4 regions of the Terrabacter sp. 2TAF16 genome follow, and region 2 is predicted to be linked to each of the others. Evidence: riboswitches for the same ligand, from Rfam matches in the RefSeq annotation. Region 2 holds a riboswitch; each other region holds the start of a gene.
What was found. Region 2 has a riboswitch for cyclic di-AMP ahead of AB4Z14_RS07140 (CHAP domain-containing protein). Riboswitches for the same ligand answer to the same signal wherever they lie in the genome.

Region 1 (3,866 bases), on a different contig from region 2:
CGCGCCCTCGGGGCGGGCCAGGACGAAGTGGACGACGTTGTCGACCATGTCGGACTCGGCCGAGGTGATGAAGCGCTTGACGCCGGTGATGTGCCACGTGCCGTCGGGCTGCTGGACGGCCTTGGTGCGGCCCGCGCCGACGTCGGAGCCGGCGTCGGGCTCGGTGAGCACCATGGTCGTGTGCCAGGCCTGGTCGACGATGTGCTTGGCCAGCTTCTTCTGGTCGTCGGTGCCGAGGTGCCAGAGGAGGTTGGCGAAGGAGTAGCTCGCCGTGAACATGTGGATCGCGGGGTTGGCGCCGCAGACCATCTCGGCGACCGACCAGCGCAGCGAGGCCGGCACGACCATGCCACCGAGCTCGGCGGGGACATCGAGATTGCCCCAGTCGCCGTCGACGTAGGCCTTGAACGACTTCTTGAAGGAGTCGGGCATCGTCACCGACTGGCTGACCGGGTCGTAGACGGGCGGGTTGCGGTCGCTGTCGAGCAGGCTGTCGGCCAGCTCGTGCTCGGCGAGGCGTGAGACCTCGCGGAGGATGTCCTTGGCCGCGTCGACGTCGACGTCGGCGTAGATGCCGGTGGCGAGGACGTCCTGACGGTTGAAGACCTCGAAGAGATTGAACTCGAGGTCACGCACATTGCTCTTGTAGTGGCCCATCCGGGGACCCTCCACGTTCTGTCGCTCGTCGTGCGTCCGCGCTGTCGTCGGCGGGCGCGCCAAGTTACTGGCCGGTCACTTCCATGATGCTACTGACCGGTAACGATCGCAAGGGGGAGAGGTCACGGTTCCGCCACGAGCGGCCTCCGAGGGCGTATGCCGCCCGGCCGGCTCGTCGCCGTCATCGCCGGCGCGACCGCACGCCGCCTCGACCGGGTGCTCGACGGCGTCGACGAGGACGCGGTCCAGCACGCACTGGCCCGGGCGACCGGCAACTACCGGCGCGGCAACGAGCGGTGACGGTGGGGGAGCGCCCGCGACCCGTCTCGCGAGGCCCGGCCGGACGGCATGCGTGCTCGGACGGCATACGCGCCCGGACAGCAGAAGGGCCCGGTCACGGAGACCGGGCCCTTCCCATCTGGAGCAGGCGGCACGAATTGCACGTACGTCTTCCTTCTGGAAGAAGGCTGTTCTGCTACTGAACTACGCCTGCGAGGCGTCGCCAACCGTAGCAACAGTCGGGCCGCGACGTCCAAACGGCGCGCTCGGGCGCGCCGGCGGACCACGCGCTCGGGTCCGGGCCGACTAGCTCGAGGTCAGCCGAGGGTCACGAGCCGTCGCGCAGGCGGCGGGCGAAGGCCGACGACCGCGCCCGCAGATCCTCTACACGTCGCTCGACGAGGGCGAGCGGGTCGAGGCCGCCCTCCATGCCGTTCGGCGGGCGTCGGACGTGCGTCGAGCAGCTGAAGTCGGCGTGCACGAGGGTGCCGAGGCTGTTGCCCTCGCGGCCGGATGCCCCGGCCCGCCGGGCCACGAAGAGGGCCACCTCGCTCGTCGCGAAGGCGTCCTCGCACCAGGCGCACATCGCGCTCGCCTTGCGCGTGCGCTCGGCGGTCCGGAGGAGGAAGCCGACGGGTTCGTCGTTGACCGGGACGACGGCGTAGGCCCGTTGCGGGTTGCTGCGGTCAACCCAGCCGAGGTAGTCGAGCGTCTCCCAGCGCGGGCCGAGGTCGAGGTCGGCGGGGAGGGTGGCCTGCTTGGCCTCACGCCGGGAGGCGTTGACGAAGGAGGCGCGAATCTCGTTGTCCGTCAATGGTTTCACGGTCTGTTCCTGTCAGTCGGGCAGGACCGGGGTGCCCGGTCAGCCGGGGTGGGGGAGGTGGAGCGGGACCGTGACCGCTGAGCAGGCCATGACGGCCACCCACCTCTCCGCGGGCCTCCCCGCTGACGACTGACGTGCCCCGACGGAGCAGCGTCCATGGTGCGTCACGACGTCCACGGTGGTCCACTGGTTTACCGAGCACCGCAGCGCCGGACTGCGTATGCCGTGGGCTGCCGAGAGCGTCCTCCACGCCACGGCGCCGGATGGAATGTCTGCTTCCACCGCATTTGACTTGTCAACTATTGCCACAATCTGTTCGTCTAGGACCCTTTTCGTGACCTGTCTGTCACCGTCGATGGATGCTCATCGCCCGGGGTCTCCCCCGAGCGGCCCACCGCACGCCGAGTCCTGTCCACCGGTGGGGCAGCAACGCAATAACGGACAGGAGTGGGGGACCCACTTTCGGGCCGGCCAACCGGTCCTTGGGGTGAAGCCGCATCTGCGGCCGGGCATCTTCCGCCCGAACCCGACAGCTCACCTCACAGGCGTGGGAAGGAATCCACCATGCCCACTTCTACCCTTGCACGCCGAATTCCCTTGCAGTCCTTGGCTATCACGCCACTTCTCGCAGCCGCCCTCCTCGTCGGGACGGGTAGCGCGCCGACATCGTCGGTGACGCACCAGGCTGCCTCTCGAGCGGGAACCGCTCCGGTCACGATCAAGGCCAGACCGGTCGCCTACGTCTCGGCCGCCACGCGCGCTGCGCGCGGCAGGACCGCCGTCAGGGTCGCTGCCGCACAGCAGGGCGATCCCTACCGCTACGGGGCTGCTGGCCCGTCGGCGTTCGACTGCTCCGGCCTCGTCTACTACACCTACCGCACCCGTCTCGGCGTCGGCGTCCCGCGCACCGCCAACGCCCAACGACTCGCCAGCGTCCGCATCAGCAAGGCGAACGTCCAGCAGGGCGACCTCATCTTCTTCATGTCCGGAGGCCGCGCGTACCACGTCGGCATCTACGCCGGCTACGGCAAGGTCTGGCACGCACCCAGACCCGGCCAGCGCGTCCAGCTCTCGAGGATCTGGACGACGAGCTGGGTCGCAGGCCGCATGCCCTGACCCGGATCGGTCCCGGGGGTCCGTGTCGACCCTCGGGGCCGTGTCACCGGACGGTGCCCACCTCTCGGTGGTTCGACTCGTCGTGCGCGGAGCGAGCGACGGGAATCGAACCCGCGTATCCAGCTTGGGAAGCTGGCGCTCTACCATTGAGCTACGCTCGCACGGGCCGCCCGGAGGTGCCCCGCGAAGGGTCCGCAAGGCGGCACGCGGCGTCAGTGTAGCCGACACCGCGCCAGTGTCAGGAACGCGACCCCAGGGGCCGAAACCGTCATGGATCTCGCCAAGCAGACCGCCTTCGTCGACCACGTCCGCGAGCGCGGCGGGGCGAGTGCCCAGGTGGCCGTCACCCTCGAGCAGTTCTTCGAGGGCAACGACTGCGAGTGGTGCATCGCGCCGAACCGTCCCGAGGACGTGCCGCTCGACACCGTGCGCCGGGTGCTCTTCGAGCTGCGCGAGCACCCGGAGGTGCACGACGTGCGGGTGGAGCTCGACGTCCTCGAGTTCCAGGACTTCCCCGACGACGAATGGCCCTACGCGAGTGGGGTGGCCGTCATCACGACCCTGCTCCCCGAGGAGGTCGACGCGATGACGATCGATGCAGACACCGAGTCGAGCGGCGGCCCCGCCGCGAGCGCGCAGTGGCTCGTCGACGGGCCGGTCGTGCCCGAGGGCCACCACTACGTCGGCGTGTGGTGGGACTGATGGCTGCCGACGGCGGCCGGATCGTCACGGGAGAACTCGAGCAGGTCACCGGCGCCGTCTGCTACCACGGCGAGGGGCCCGTGTGGTCGCCGACGTGGGGTGGGCTGCGCTGGGTCGACCTTCTCGCCGGTGACGTCCTGACCCTGCGCGCCGACGGCTCCGTCGACCGCCTGCACGTCGGCGACGTCGCCGCCTTCGTGCGGCCACGCAGGTCCGGGGGCTGGGTGGTCGCGACCGAGCGCGGTCTGGCGCTCGCGGACGAGCCGGACGGCACACCCACCCCGTGGTT
Region 2 (3,866 bases):
GCCACGCTCTCGAGGCCGCCCTTGTTGTCGGGGTGGGCGATGCGGCCGGCGTGCATGAGCTGGACGACGACGTGGCCGTTGCCCTCGTGCACGGCATCGGCGACGAGGCGCCAGCCGGCGACCTGCTCGTCGGAGTGCATGCCGGGGGTGTCGAGGTAGCCCTGCCCGACGGCGCTCGGCTGGGTGCCCTCGGTGATGATGAGGCCGGCGCTCGCGCGCTGGCCGTAGTACTCGGCGTTGAGCTCGGTCGGTGCCTGGCCCTCGCCCGCGCGGTTGCGGGTCAGCGGGGCCATGACGAAGCGCTGGGGAAGGTCCCAGCGGCCGATGCGGATGCTCTCGAAGGCCGTGGACACAGGCCTGCTCCTCACGTCTAGGGGACTGTCGGTGGCGGTTGGCGGCCCCCACCGTCGGTCGGTGGAGCCTTCAACTACCTAGGCGACAAGGAGGGCAGGCGGTCGATCATTCCCGTGTGTCCAGGGTTGCGCGTGTGGGGGATCCCACGCGGCCGGAGGGTTTCGGGTGGGTATGCCGAAGGGGAGGATGCGCAGGCATCCTCCCCTTCGTACGCGCTCAGCTCGTGGAGAACTCCGCGGTGGTCGTCGCGGAGGTCGTCGAGATGACGACCCGGTGGGTCACGGCGCGTAGATGTACTTCATGCCGGGACCGTCGGTCAGCGTGCGCGTGTTGTAGTTGTACGCACCGGCGAGGGCGTTCATCTCGATGATCGTCACCTCGTTGCCGTTGACCGCGGTCACCCAGGCGACGTGGCCGACGCTCGAGGATCCGTGGACGCCGGGCTGCATGACGAGGATCGACCGCGTGCGCGGCGTGCCCGTCACGGTGTAGCCGGCGGACGCTGCGCCCGAGGCCCACGCCATGGCGTTGCCGGTCCAGCCACCGGGGTAGTAGCCCTCGGACTGGTACCACTTGTTGAGAGCGCCCCACGTGCACTGGCCCGCGGTGGCCCAGTTGGACGAGGCGCGCACGCCGGACGAGGCGCTCGGTGCTGCGGTGTTGACGCTCGCCTTCGCCGACGACGTGCTCGTCGTCAGGGTGGCGCGGGTCAGGTCGCGGGAGGCGCGCTGGACGGCGACCTTGCGCGAAGCGGCAGTCTGGGCGGCAGTCTGGGCGGCGGCCTTGGCGGCAGCGCGCTCGGTCTTGACCTGGACGTCCTCGATGACCTGCGGCTTGGCCGGCGCGACGCGGTGGGCGACGGCCTTCTGCACGGCGGGGGCGAAGCCGATCTTCGACAGCGCGGTCGACGCGGCCGGGGTGGCAGCCGTGGCCGGACCGACAGCGGCGGGAGCCGCGGTGTCGACACCGGCAGCAGCCGCGACGTCACCCGAGTTGGGCGACAGGGTGTCGGCGCTCGCCGGGTTGGCGAAGGTGGCGACCAGTCCACCGGTGGCGGCGACGACGGCGCCCGCCTTCATGGCCGGCTGAGCCGACTCACGGGCGAGGAGCTTGAGTTCGTTGAGGGGGTTGTGGCGGCCTGGCGCACGATGGCGACCGCGGATGTTCTCAGTGTTCACGCGTGTTACCTCTCCGCGCCTACGAAGTTAGCTGTCGGGTTCGGGCGGAAAGGTGCCCGGGCCACGCCCGCCCCGCGAAGCTCGCGTGGCGGGTGGGTCTTCACCCCAAGGACGTCCGAAGTCGTTGCGTAGGACGTCCGGAGAAACGTGTGGTTCCTCCGCTCCTGTCACAAGGTTCGATCTCTCTCGTCAGGCGGTGACAGGACTAGGCGGTCCACCTCACGAGAGCCCGACCAGGTGGCCGGACTCCCGGAAGACTAGACGAGGCGACTGGCAAATGTCACGCCACGGTAACGACGACGCGCGCCGATCGCCCCTGAATGTCCGAAGTGCCCGTCTATACCAACGCTTTACCTTCGGATGGGTGAGACGTGGATCACATCCGGCCGTCGTCCTCGACAAGCCCCCCACGGGTATGCCGCGGGGTCCCTCGTGGGGACCCCGCGGCATACGCCGGACTGGTGTGGCTCAAGTGTGGCTCGAGCGTGGCTCGAGCGTGGCTCGAGTGCGGGTCGGGCCGGGCGCGGTCCTGACGCGGTCCTGACGCGGTCCTGACGCGGTCGTCAGGTGGCGCTCGAGAGGTGGCCGAAGACCACGACGTTGTCGCGGTACTCGTTGCGACTGTCGGTCGGCCCGCCACACGTCACGAGGCGGATCTCGGCATGGGTGAGGTCGCCCTTGTAGACGAGCTCGGTCGGGAACTGGGACTTCTTGTAGGCCGCGACCTTGTCGACGGTGAAGGTCAGGTGCGACCCGTCCCGCCGCGACACCGTGACGACGTCACCGGCCCTGACCTTGCCCAGCTCGTAGAAGATGCCCGGGACGCCCGAGGGGGTGTCGACGTGTGCGGCGAGGACGGACGGGCCGAGCTGGCCCGGCGTGGGGCCGGCGTCGTAGATCCCGACCTCCTGGGCCGTGCCCGGCACGGAGATCGTGCCATCGGGCTGGATGCCGAGCCGGACGAAGTGCGAGGAGCGCACCCCGATCGACGGAATCTCGATCGACGTCGGCTCGGAAGCCTCGAGGAAGTCACCCATGCCGACGGTGCCCGGCGCGGCGCCGGCCGTCCTGCCCGCCGTCGGTGTCCCACCCTGACCGGGGGACGCCGACGGGCTGGACGAGGACGGGCCGGGCGCCGCGGGGGCGCTGGCCGTGGCGACCCCGCCCGCCGCGGGCTGCGGCGGGCCGGGGGTCCCCGGGCTCCCTCTGAGGCCGACCACGAGCGCGACGATCCCGATGACGACGAGCACGGCCGTGACCGCCAGCGCCGCCGCCACTCCGGCGCTGATGCGGCGGGTTCTGCGGTCGCCGGTGGGCGACGTCGGCTCGGGCGTGGAGCCGGTCGGTGCGCTCATGGTCGGGTGACTCCCGGTCGGTCGTGTCGGTGTCGGTCGTGTCGGTGTCGGTCGTGTCGGTGTCGGCCGCTCAGTGTCGGTCGCTCGATGTCGGCCGCTCGGACTCGGTCGCTCAAGTGCGCGACGTCGGTCTCGGTCACTCAGGCGCGCGACCGGGCGCGACGGGCGGCGAAGGCGCCGGTCCCGGCCGCGGCGAGCAGGGCGCCAGCACCGACGAGCATGAGGGCCTCGTTCTGGCCACCGCTCTTGAGGCCATCTGCGGCCTGGCCGCCGCCGGTGTGCATACCGCCGGCCGGGGCGACGCGCAGCGCGCCACACAGGGCCGGGTCGGTGGCCTCGGTCGGGAGCGACGGCATGAGGTCGCTCTTCGTGGCACCGGAGTACTTGCCGTCCTTGTTGTAGTCGACACCGTGGATGACGACGACGGACTGGCCGGCCGAGATCGCCTTGGCGACGTCGCTCGAGACCTTGATGCTGCCGCGCTGGTAGGCGATCTTGCCGCCGGGCGCCGTGCTGAAGCGGTCGATCGCGAGGCCCGACTTCGGGCTCGTGTCGCCGGTCTTCGTCAGCGACACGACGATGTCGCCGTAGGCCGGTCCGCCCTCGGTCGTGTTGAGGTGGCCGTCGCCGTTCTTGTCGTCGGACAGGACCGGGCACTCGTGGCGGGCCTCGGCGCCGAAGTGGATGTGCGCGGCGTGCGGGTTGTCGGGGAGCAGGCCGTTGGCGGCCATCGTCACGGTGATCGTGTTGCCGGTGACCTCGACCATGGCGGTACCGCTGCCGTCGACACCGTTGCCGGCGACGGGCTTGAGGTTGGCGCTGACCCAGGCGTCCGCGGCGAAGGCCGGGCCGACGCTGAAGGCCATGGCGGCGGCAGCAGCGAGGCTGGCGCCGGCGATCCGAGTGGTGGTGGTGCGCATCTGTGTTCCTCCTTGACGAGGAGACAAACCGTCCATCCTGCTCTGCTTCAGACGGGGGG
Region 3 (3,866 bases), on a different contig from region 2:
CGTCCCTCTCTCCCGATCCGCGGCTTCGCCCTCACGCCGACGAGGTCATCGCAGCGCTCGAGCTCTACGCCGCCGGCCGCGCGGCGACCGTGCCGACGCCGAGCGGCAACCCGTGGGACGACGGCCGCGTCAGCGCGACCCCCGGAGACACCCAGGTCGTGCAGCACGGCAGCACCGCCGTCATGCCGCCCGTCGGCACAGCAGGCACGGCAGGCGCGGTGGGCGCGGTGGGCGCGGTGGGCGCTGGCGCGGCCGCGGCGAACCCGGTGCGGTGGGCCCCGCCCCCGACCGGTCCGCGGTCGTCCGACCCCGGCCCGGCGGCATACGACCACGGCTGGGACGACGAGCCCGCGTCGCCGGACGACTGGGGCGGCGCCCAGGCCTACGATGCCCGGCACGGGCGCGGCGGGCAGGACGTCGAGCCGGCTCCGCAGGACGGCTACTGGCCCGACGACGAGTGGGACGAGGACGACGAGCCCGCCCAGCGCGAGGGCGACCCGCGCATCGGACTGCCGATGCGCACCGGACTGCTCGCCGCTGTCGCGATCGCCTGGGTCGGTGCCCTCATGGCGTGGCCGGGCATCGCCCTCGTCGTGCTCGTCGTCCTGTCGGCGCTCGCCCGGGCCACCGACCGCTCGGTCACGGCGCTCGTGCTGCGCCGCTACGACTTCGGCCGCCGCCGCAGCGACGTGCCCTTCGCCGTCGTGTCGAGCCCGTGGCACCTCGTCGTCGGCATCATCGCAACCGGGGTCGGGCTGCTCCTGCCCGTGGCGGTGGCGCTCGCCGGCGTCTTCGCGGCCGCCCTGCTCCTCGCCGGCACGCAGGGGACCGACCTCGGCCCGGGCACACCGATCACGCTCGCGATCGGCGGTGTCCTCGGCCTGCTCATGCTGTGGTGGGGCCCCGGCGGCGCCTCGCTGCGACGCGGTTCGCGCTCGATGGCGCGGCGCCTCGTGCCGGCCGGCCTGGCCGCGCAGATCGTGTCCGGGCTGCTCGCCGTCTTCGGCGTCGCGGCTGCGCTCGTGGCCCTGCAGCACGGGTCGAGCCTCACGTGGGACCCGTTCACGACGAACCCGTTCGGGAAGTGACGGCTCGGCGCGCGAGACGGTTGAGCGTGCGGGGCCGGGGCCTGTGGGGCGCCCGGGCGGCCCCTGTGCGAGGCCTGTGTGCATAGCGCATCGACCTGCATCTGGGGCTGAAAAAAAGATCACGGAAGTGTCTCGACGTGCCTTGTGCGCTGCGGAAACGTCCCGTACCGTCAGTGCTCGGCGGCCTCGACTTTCGGGTCGAACGGGAGCAGCACCACTCGGTTCCCGGGTCGCTTCGTCGCGTCCGGCTCCACACGAACGCTCCCACAACTTCACATGGACACCCATTTATCCGTTCCCTGAGCGCGCCGAGCCTCGCCAGCCAGGGATGTAGCCCACACCCGTGGGCCGGGCGAGGACGGGGGACCCAGTGTGGCCAGTGAGTGCATGTGTATCGAAGCGCATGTCAAGAGGACGAGATCTGGTCTCGGGGTGAAGTCGCATCCGCGACGGGGCACCTGACGCCCCAACCCGACAGCTAACCCCGCAGGCGCGCGTCAGGAAGGATCACCCATGCAGTACATGTCCAAGCATGCTGCGGCCAAGAAGATCTCGGTCAAGCAGCGCATCGCGGGAGTCGGAATCGCTGGAGCCGCCACCATCGTCGGTGGCATCGCCACGGGCGGGTCGGCCAAGGCCGCCTCGGTCTGGGATCGCGTCGCCCAGTGCGAGTCGAGCGGCAACTGGCACATCAACACCGGCAACGGCTACTACGGCGGCCTCCAGTTCGTGCAGAGCACGTGGCGTGGCTACGGCGGCACGGCCTTCGCGTCGCGCGCCGACCTCGCCACGCGGGCCGAGCAGATCGCCATCGCGCAGCGCGTGCTCGCCTCCCAGGGCCCCGGCGCCTGGCCGGTGTGCTCGCAGCGGGCCGGCCTGACCCGGGCCAACGGTGGCGCGACGACGACCCCGGTCTCGCGGTCGACCGTCCGCAAGCCCGTGACGACGAAGAAGGTCGTCAAGAAGAAGACGTACGCGACGAAGCCCACGGTCAAGAACACCGCCAAGGGCGCCAAGGTCACCGTGCGCAGCGGCGACACCCTCGGCAAGATCGCCGCGCGCTACCACGTGGCCGGCGGCTGGAAGGCCCTCTGGAAGGCCAACGGCGCCCGGGTCACCAACCCGAACCTCATCTTCGTGGGTCAGACTCTGCGACTCCCGTGAGTTCCTGATACAACTGAGCCGGACGGCCTCGCGCGACCAACCCCTGGGTTGCGCGGGGCCGTCCTTCTCATGTCCGGCGTCGGTTCGCGCCCGGTGTTTGGGCGTATGCCGTCTGGCTCGGTTACGCTTTCGCCCGTCCGCGGCGCTCGCGCCGAGACGTGCTGGCGTGGCGCAATTGGTAGCGCACCTGTCTTGTAAACAGGCGGTTAGGGGTTCGAGTCCCCTCGCCAGCTCCACCGTGACGTGCGAGTCCGGCTGACGGGGCCGCATCTGCGTGCCCACGGCGAGAGGCTCATCCCCGGCGGATGACGCGGCACGGACGAGCGGCTCCTAGCGTTGAGATCGGTCCCCCATCGGACGCACCGACCACCGGACGCACCCCAAGGAGAAGATGACATGACTCTCAACGTCGACGAGCTCGGTCCGGTGGACTGGATCGTCGTGGAGTTCGAGGGCAGCACCCTCAACGGCAAGATCGCCCCGATCCTCAAGGACTACGTGGATCGCGAGCTCATCCGGGTCCTGGACCTGCTGTTCTTCAAGAAGGCGGAGGACGGCAGCTTCGAGGCCTTCGAGGCAACCGACCTGGAGGACTCGGAGATCGGCGAGCTCCGTGCGTACGAGACCGAGCTGGCCATGCTGCTCAGCGAGCAGGACGTCGCCGACCTGGCCGACACCATCGAGCCCGGCAGCTCAGCGGCCGTCCTGGTGTGGGAGAACCTGTGGGCGGCTCCCTTCGGCGCGGCGGTGCGCCACGCCGGCGGCCAGCTCGTGGCCAGCGGGCGCATCCCGATCCAGGCCGTCATCGCCGCCATCGAGTCCGACCAAGAGGAAGGAGCCTGACATGCCACTCGCAGCCAGGCGCAGGAGAAGGACAGTGGCCGCCGTCGGCGGCGCCGTCGTCGTCGCGCACGGGATACACCGGCGCGGTGAACGCCGTGAGGACCGGCGCGACGATCGCCGCGATCGCCGCTGACGCATGACCCGGGCCGTGGGGCCCTCTCAGGGCTCCACGGCCCGTTGCGCTGCCCTACGCCGTCGCCGGCCCCGGTCGGAACGACGTGACCAGCAGGTGCAGGCTGAGGAGCAGGACCCACAACGGGAAGAGCAGGACGGCCCAGACCGTCCGCGGTGGTGCGAGGAGCAGGACCAGCGCGACGACGAACCCCACGGCCACGAGCCAGCGCGGCACGATCCCGGTGCGACGGCCGAGGTTCGTGACGACCATCGTGAAGACCGCTGCCATGCGGATGCCGAACGTCGTCAGGAGGGCCGTGCTGACCGCCCCCACCTGCCGGACGTACTCCGGCGAGACGCTGTCGGGCCCGTCGTAGAGGGCGAGCAGGGCTCCGACATCTGCAGATGCGGCGAAGAGCATGGCGACGAAGAGCAGCCCCGACCCGAGGAAGGCTGTCGCGAACAGCTTGTCCTCGCGGTGCCCGAGACGGGAACGGATCACCCCGATGAACCACAGGAAGGCGATGCCCGCGTACGGGGTGAGCTGCATCGCCAGCGTGACCCTGCCGCGGCGCTCCGCATCGGTGATCCACGTCGAGCGGCCGCCGGTGCCCGGGAGCGCCAGGTACATGAGGATGACGACCGCCCCCAGGAGCA
Region 4 (3,866 bases), on a different contig from region 2:
CGGTGCCCTCGCGGCCCGCATCGGTGAGCGCCGGGCGCTGCTCGTCGCGGCCGTGATCGAGGCCATGGGCATGCTCGTCGCGGCTCTGGCCGGCGGTCTCGTCTTGCTCTTCGTCGGGGTGCTCGTCATCGGGCTCGCCGGCTCGCTCTTCGGCCTGGCCCGGCAGGCCTACCTCACCGAGGCGGTTCCGGTGGCGATGCGGGCACGGGCCCTGTCGACGTTGGGTGGCGTGCACCGCATCGGCTACTTCGTCGGCCCCTTCATCGGATCGCTCGTCATCGCCAGGTGGGGGACCGAGGCGGCGTATGCCGTCGGCGGCGTCGCGAGCATCGCCGCGTTCGTCCTCGTCCTGCTCGCGCCGGACATCACCGGCTCGGCGCATCGGATCGGGGGCGGCGGACCGCCGCGCAGCGTGGCGTCCGTGCTCCTCCAGCACCGGCACGTCCTCCTGACGCTCGGCACCGGTGCCATGTGCGTGGCCGGGGCGCGCGCCATCCGCGAGGCCCTCGTGCCGCTGTGGGCCGAGTCGGTCGGCTTCTCCCCGGCGCAGACGTCGCTCGTCTTCGGGGTCGCCGGGGCGCTCGACATGGCCCTCTTCTACCCCTCGGGCTGGCTCATGGACCGCCACGGCCGGGTCGCGGCCGCCGTGCCCAGCATGCTCGTGCTCGGCCTCGGCATGATGCTGCTCCCGCTCGCCACGAGCCTCGTCGCCGTGACGGCCGCGGCGACCGTGCTCGGTCTCGGCAACGGCCTCGGGGCGGGGCTCATCATGACCCTCGGCGCCGACGCCTCGCCCGCGGACGGACGGGCGCAGTTCCTCGGCGGTTGGCGGCTCTGCGCGGACGTGGGAAGGGCAGCGGGCCCGCTGGCGTTGTCAGGGCTGAGCGCCATCATGTCGCTCGGCGCCTCCTCCGTCGTGCTCGGCGTGGGTGCCGTGGTCGGGGCGGGCTGGCTGCGCATCTGGGTGCCACGGCACGACCCGACCCGACGCGCGAGGACCGGGCCGACGCCCGGGCCACTCACGGGCGGTCCCTGACCGCTCTACGATTCTGAGAAGGTATGACCGTGACGGACCTGATCGACACCACCGAGATGTACCTGCGCACCATCTTCGAGCTCGAGGAGGAGGGCATCGTGCCCCTCCGCGCGCGCATCGCCGAGCGTCTCGGCCACTCGGGCCCCACCGTGTCGCAGACCGTCGCCCGCATGGAGCGCGACGGGCTCGTCGCGGTCTCGGGCGACCGTCACCTCGAGCTGTCCGACCACGGCCGGCTGCTCGCGACCCGCGTCATGCGCAAGCACCGCCTCGCCGAGCGGCTGCTCGTCGACGTCATCGGCCTCGAGTGGGAGTACGCCCACGACGAGGCCTGCCGCTGGGAGCACGTCATGTCCGAGAAGGTCGAGCGCAAGATCCTCGGCCTCATCGGCGAGGGGCTCGAGTCGCCCTACGGCAACCCCATCCCCGGTCTCGAGGAGCTCGGGGTGCGCCAGGACGAGGACTTCCTCACCGGCCTCAGCACCCTGACCGCCGCCGTGGGGGTCGCGCCGACGGTGGTGACGATCCGTCGCATCGGTGAGCCCGTCCAGGTCGACCCGGAGGCGCTCGCGCTGCTGACGAGTGCCGGCGTCGTGCCCGGCGCCCGCGTCGAAGTCGTCCGTGACGGCGGACGGGTCGTCGCCGTCCGCGAGGGCAGCGAGCCGTCCACGGGCGTCTCCCTGCCCGACGACGTGGCCGTCCACGTCTTCTGCCAGGCCGCCTGAACACGCCGTATCCGGCAGGGTTTGCCCCGGTTTGCCGGGTCGTTTTGGCAGGCCTTGCCACACCTCGTCCGGCCCCTTCCGGAGGTCGCTGAAATTTCTTTGACTTCCGGGAACTCGAAGGTGACAAGGCACTCCTACTTGGGTACGGTGGGCGAACTTGCTCTCCCCGTCGAGTGAGTGCCCCGGGTCGGACCGCCTAGTCCTGCCATCGACCTGAGGCTCAGTACGAACCGCATGGCAGGAGCGGGGGAACCACTTTCTCCGGGCGTCGAGAGACGCCCTCGGGGTGAAGCCCTCCGTGGACCGAGACCGGTCCGAGCGAAGGCCGGGCAGTACCTCCAGCCCGAACCCGACAGCTCACCTCGTAGGCGTCGAGAGGTCAAACGTGGCTCAGAACGTTCCCGGGCGCCACCGCGCCCCCGGTCGCTTCAACGCGATCTCGGAGCTCAAGACGATCGCCAAGGAGTCGGCCCAGCCCGCCGTGAAGGGTGCCGCCATCGTCGCGGCCTCGGGTGGTCTCGTCGCTTCGTTCGCCGGCACCGCGAACGCCGCTGACGGCTCCGCCAGCACGGTCGCCGGTCCCGCGGCCGTCGGCCCCGCCGTCGGCACGCTCAAGGCCGGCAACGCCCTGTCGGCGATCGGCTACGCCAAGCCCGCCCTCAAGCAGGCCTCGGTCAAGCCGGTCGTCATCGAGGACGTCCAGGTCAAGTCCGAGCGCGCCGCGAAGAAGGCCGCCGAGAAGGCCGCGGCCGAGCGTGAGGTTACCCAGCAGCGCGCGTCGCGCTCCGGCTCGACCACCCGGGTGGCCCTCAACGTCGCGCCCAACCCCAGCGCCACCGGCATCATCGGCATCGCCCAGTCGTACTTCGGCGTTCCCTACGTCTACGGCGGCACGACGCCCTCCGGCTTCGACTGCTCCGGCTTCACGTCCTACGTCTACCGCCAGGCCGGCATCTCGATCCCGCGCACCGCGTCCGCGCAGGCCGCGGCCTCGACCCCGGTCAGCAACCCGCGCCCCGGCGACCTCGTCTTCTTCGGCTCGCCGATCTACCACGTGGGCATCTACGTCAGCCCGGGCCGCATGATCGACGCCCAGCGTCCCGGCACCGTCATCGGCAACCACTCCATCTGGACGACGCCGTCGATGTACGGCCGCATCTGAGCGGTCACCTCTCACGCCACACGCTGCGCCCCCACCGGATCCGGTGGGGGCGCAGCGCTTTCCGGCCCTGTCGGCCACCGTGGTTGACTGAGTCGATGACCGATCAGCCTGCTGCCGAGTCCACGACCATGATCGAGCTCGACCTCTGGAGCGACCTGGTCTGCCCTTACTCGTGGGTCGCCAAGCGCCGTGTCGAGGCTGCCGTCGCCGCCTTCGAGCGGCCGCACGACGTCACGGTGCGCCTGCGCTCCTTCGAGCTCGACCCGGACGTCCCGGTCGGTGGCTCCGTGCCCGTCAGCGACCACCTCTCGGTGCGCCACGGCGGCGACGCGGGCGCTGGCCGGCTCATGAACGCCAAGGCCAGCGAGGTGGCCGAGGCCGACGACCTCGTCTTCGACTGGGACCGCGCGGTGCGCGCCAACACCTTCGACGCGCACCGGCTCTGCGCCCTCGCCGGCGAGATGGGAGGCCCCGCGCTGCGCTCCGCGGCGGTCGAGCGCTTCCACTCCGCGCACTTCGGCGAGGGCCTCGCCATCGACGACCGTGAGGTCCTGCAGCGCCTCGCCGGCGAGTGCGGTCTCGACGAGCGGCGGGTGTCGGCCGTGCTCGCCTCCGACGAGTACGCCGAGCAGGTGCGTGAGGACGAGCAGCAGGCGCGCTCCATGGGCGTGATGTCGACGCCGTTCGTCGTCGCCAACGGGTATGCCGCCGTGACCGGAGCGCACCCGGTCGAGGACTACCTCGCGCTGCTGCGCGGGGTGGCCACGCAGACCCTCTGAGCGCGGACTCGCAGGCAGGGTGCCCGGCCCGACGGGCCGGGCGGACGGCATACGCCCTCGGTCAGGAGGGCTGGTCCGCGGCCGGGCGGCCGAAGGAGACCGCGTCGTCCACGGCGGGTGGGGCGTCGGCGCGCAGCTGGTGGTCGGGGAGCGGGCCGAGGGCG

Region 1: it holds a riboswitch for cyclic di-AMP, as region 2 does, so the genes downstream of both, AB4Z14_RS18095 (C40 family peptidase) here and AB4Z14_RS07140 (CHAP domain-containing protein) in region 2, are expected to answer to the same signal.
Region 3: it holds a riboswitch for cyclic di-AMP, as region 2 does, so the genes downstream of both, AB4Z14_RS11935 (transglycosylase family protein) here and AB4Z14_RS07140 (CHAP domain-containing protein) in region 2, are expected to answer to the same signal.
Region 4: it holds a riboswitch for cyclic di-AMP, as region 2 does, so the genes downstream of both, AB4Z14_RS17210 (C40 family peptidase) here and AB4Z14_RS07140 (CHAP domain-containing protein) in region 2, are expected to answer to the same signal.

The regions. Positions count from the first base shown of each region.
Region 1 is NZ_JBFRFZ010000013.1:34,403-38,268, forward strand. Features, by position in the region: gene AB4Z14_RS18075 (acyl-CoA dehydrogenase) at 1-657, opposite strand, end outside; gene AB4Z14_RS18080 (hypothetical protein) at 814-957, shown strand; tRNA gene AB4Z14_RS18085 (tRNA-Gly) at 1,077-1,150, opposite strand; gene AB4Z14_RS18090 (FBP domain-containing protein) at 1,265-1,759, opposite strand; cyclic di-AMP (ydaO/yuaA leader) riboswitch at 2,180-2,322, shown strand; gene AB4Z14_RS18095 (C40 family peptidase) at 2,366-2,875, shown strand; tRNA gene AB4Z14_RS18100 (tRNA-Gly) at 2,966-3,036, opposite strand; gene AB4Z14_RS18105 (hypothetical protein) at 3,146-3,577, shown strand; gene AB4Z14_RS18110 (SMP-30/gluconolactonase/LRE family protein) at 3,577-3,866, shown strand, end outside.
Region 2 is NZ_JBFRFZ010000004.1:344,452-348,317, forward strand. Features, by position in the region: gene AB4Z14_RS07135 (alkene reductase) at 1-353, opposite strand, end outside; gene AB4Z14_RS07140 (CHAP domain-containing protein) at 633-1,532, opposite strand; cyclic di-AMP (ydaO/yuaA leader) riboswitch at 1,537-1,724, opposite strand; gene AB4Z14_RS07145 (sortase domain-containing protein) at 2,096-2,887, opposite strand; gene AB4Z14_RS07150 (hypothetical protein) at 3,028-3,807, opposite strand.
Region 3 is NZ_JBFRFZ010000006.1:658,135-662,000, reverse strand. Features, by position in the region: gene AB4Z14_RS11940 (protein kinase domain-containing protein) at 1-1,088, shown strand, start outside; cyclic di-AMP (ydaO/yuaA leader) riboswitch at 1,411-1,598, shown strand; gene AB4Z14_RS11935 (transglycosylase family protein) at 1,602-2,252, shown strand; tRNA gene AB4Z14_RS11930 (tRNA-Thr) at 2,413-2,488, shown strand; gene AB4Z14_RS11925 (DUF6325 family protein) at 2,649-3,095, shown strand; gene AB4Z14_RS11920 (hypothetical protein) at 3,283-3,866, opposite strand, start outside.
Region 4 is NZ_JBFRFZ010000011.1:136,041-139,906, forward strand. Features, by position in the region: gene AB4Z14_RS17200 (MFS transporter) at 1-1,036, shown strand, start outside; gene AB4Z14_RS17205 (iron dependent repressor, metal binding and dimerization domain protein) at 1,066-1,761, shown strand; cyclic di-AMP (ydaO/yuaA leader) riboswitch at 1,969-2,144, shown strand; gene AB4Z14_RS17210 (C40 family peptidase) at 2,147-2,923, shown strand; gene AB4Z14_RS17215 (DsbA family oxidoreductase) at 3,019-3,702, shown strand; gene AB4Z14_RS17220 (hypothetical protein) at 3,764-3,866, opposite strand, start outside.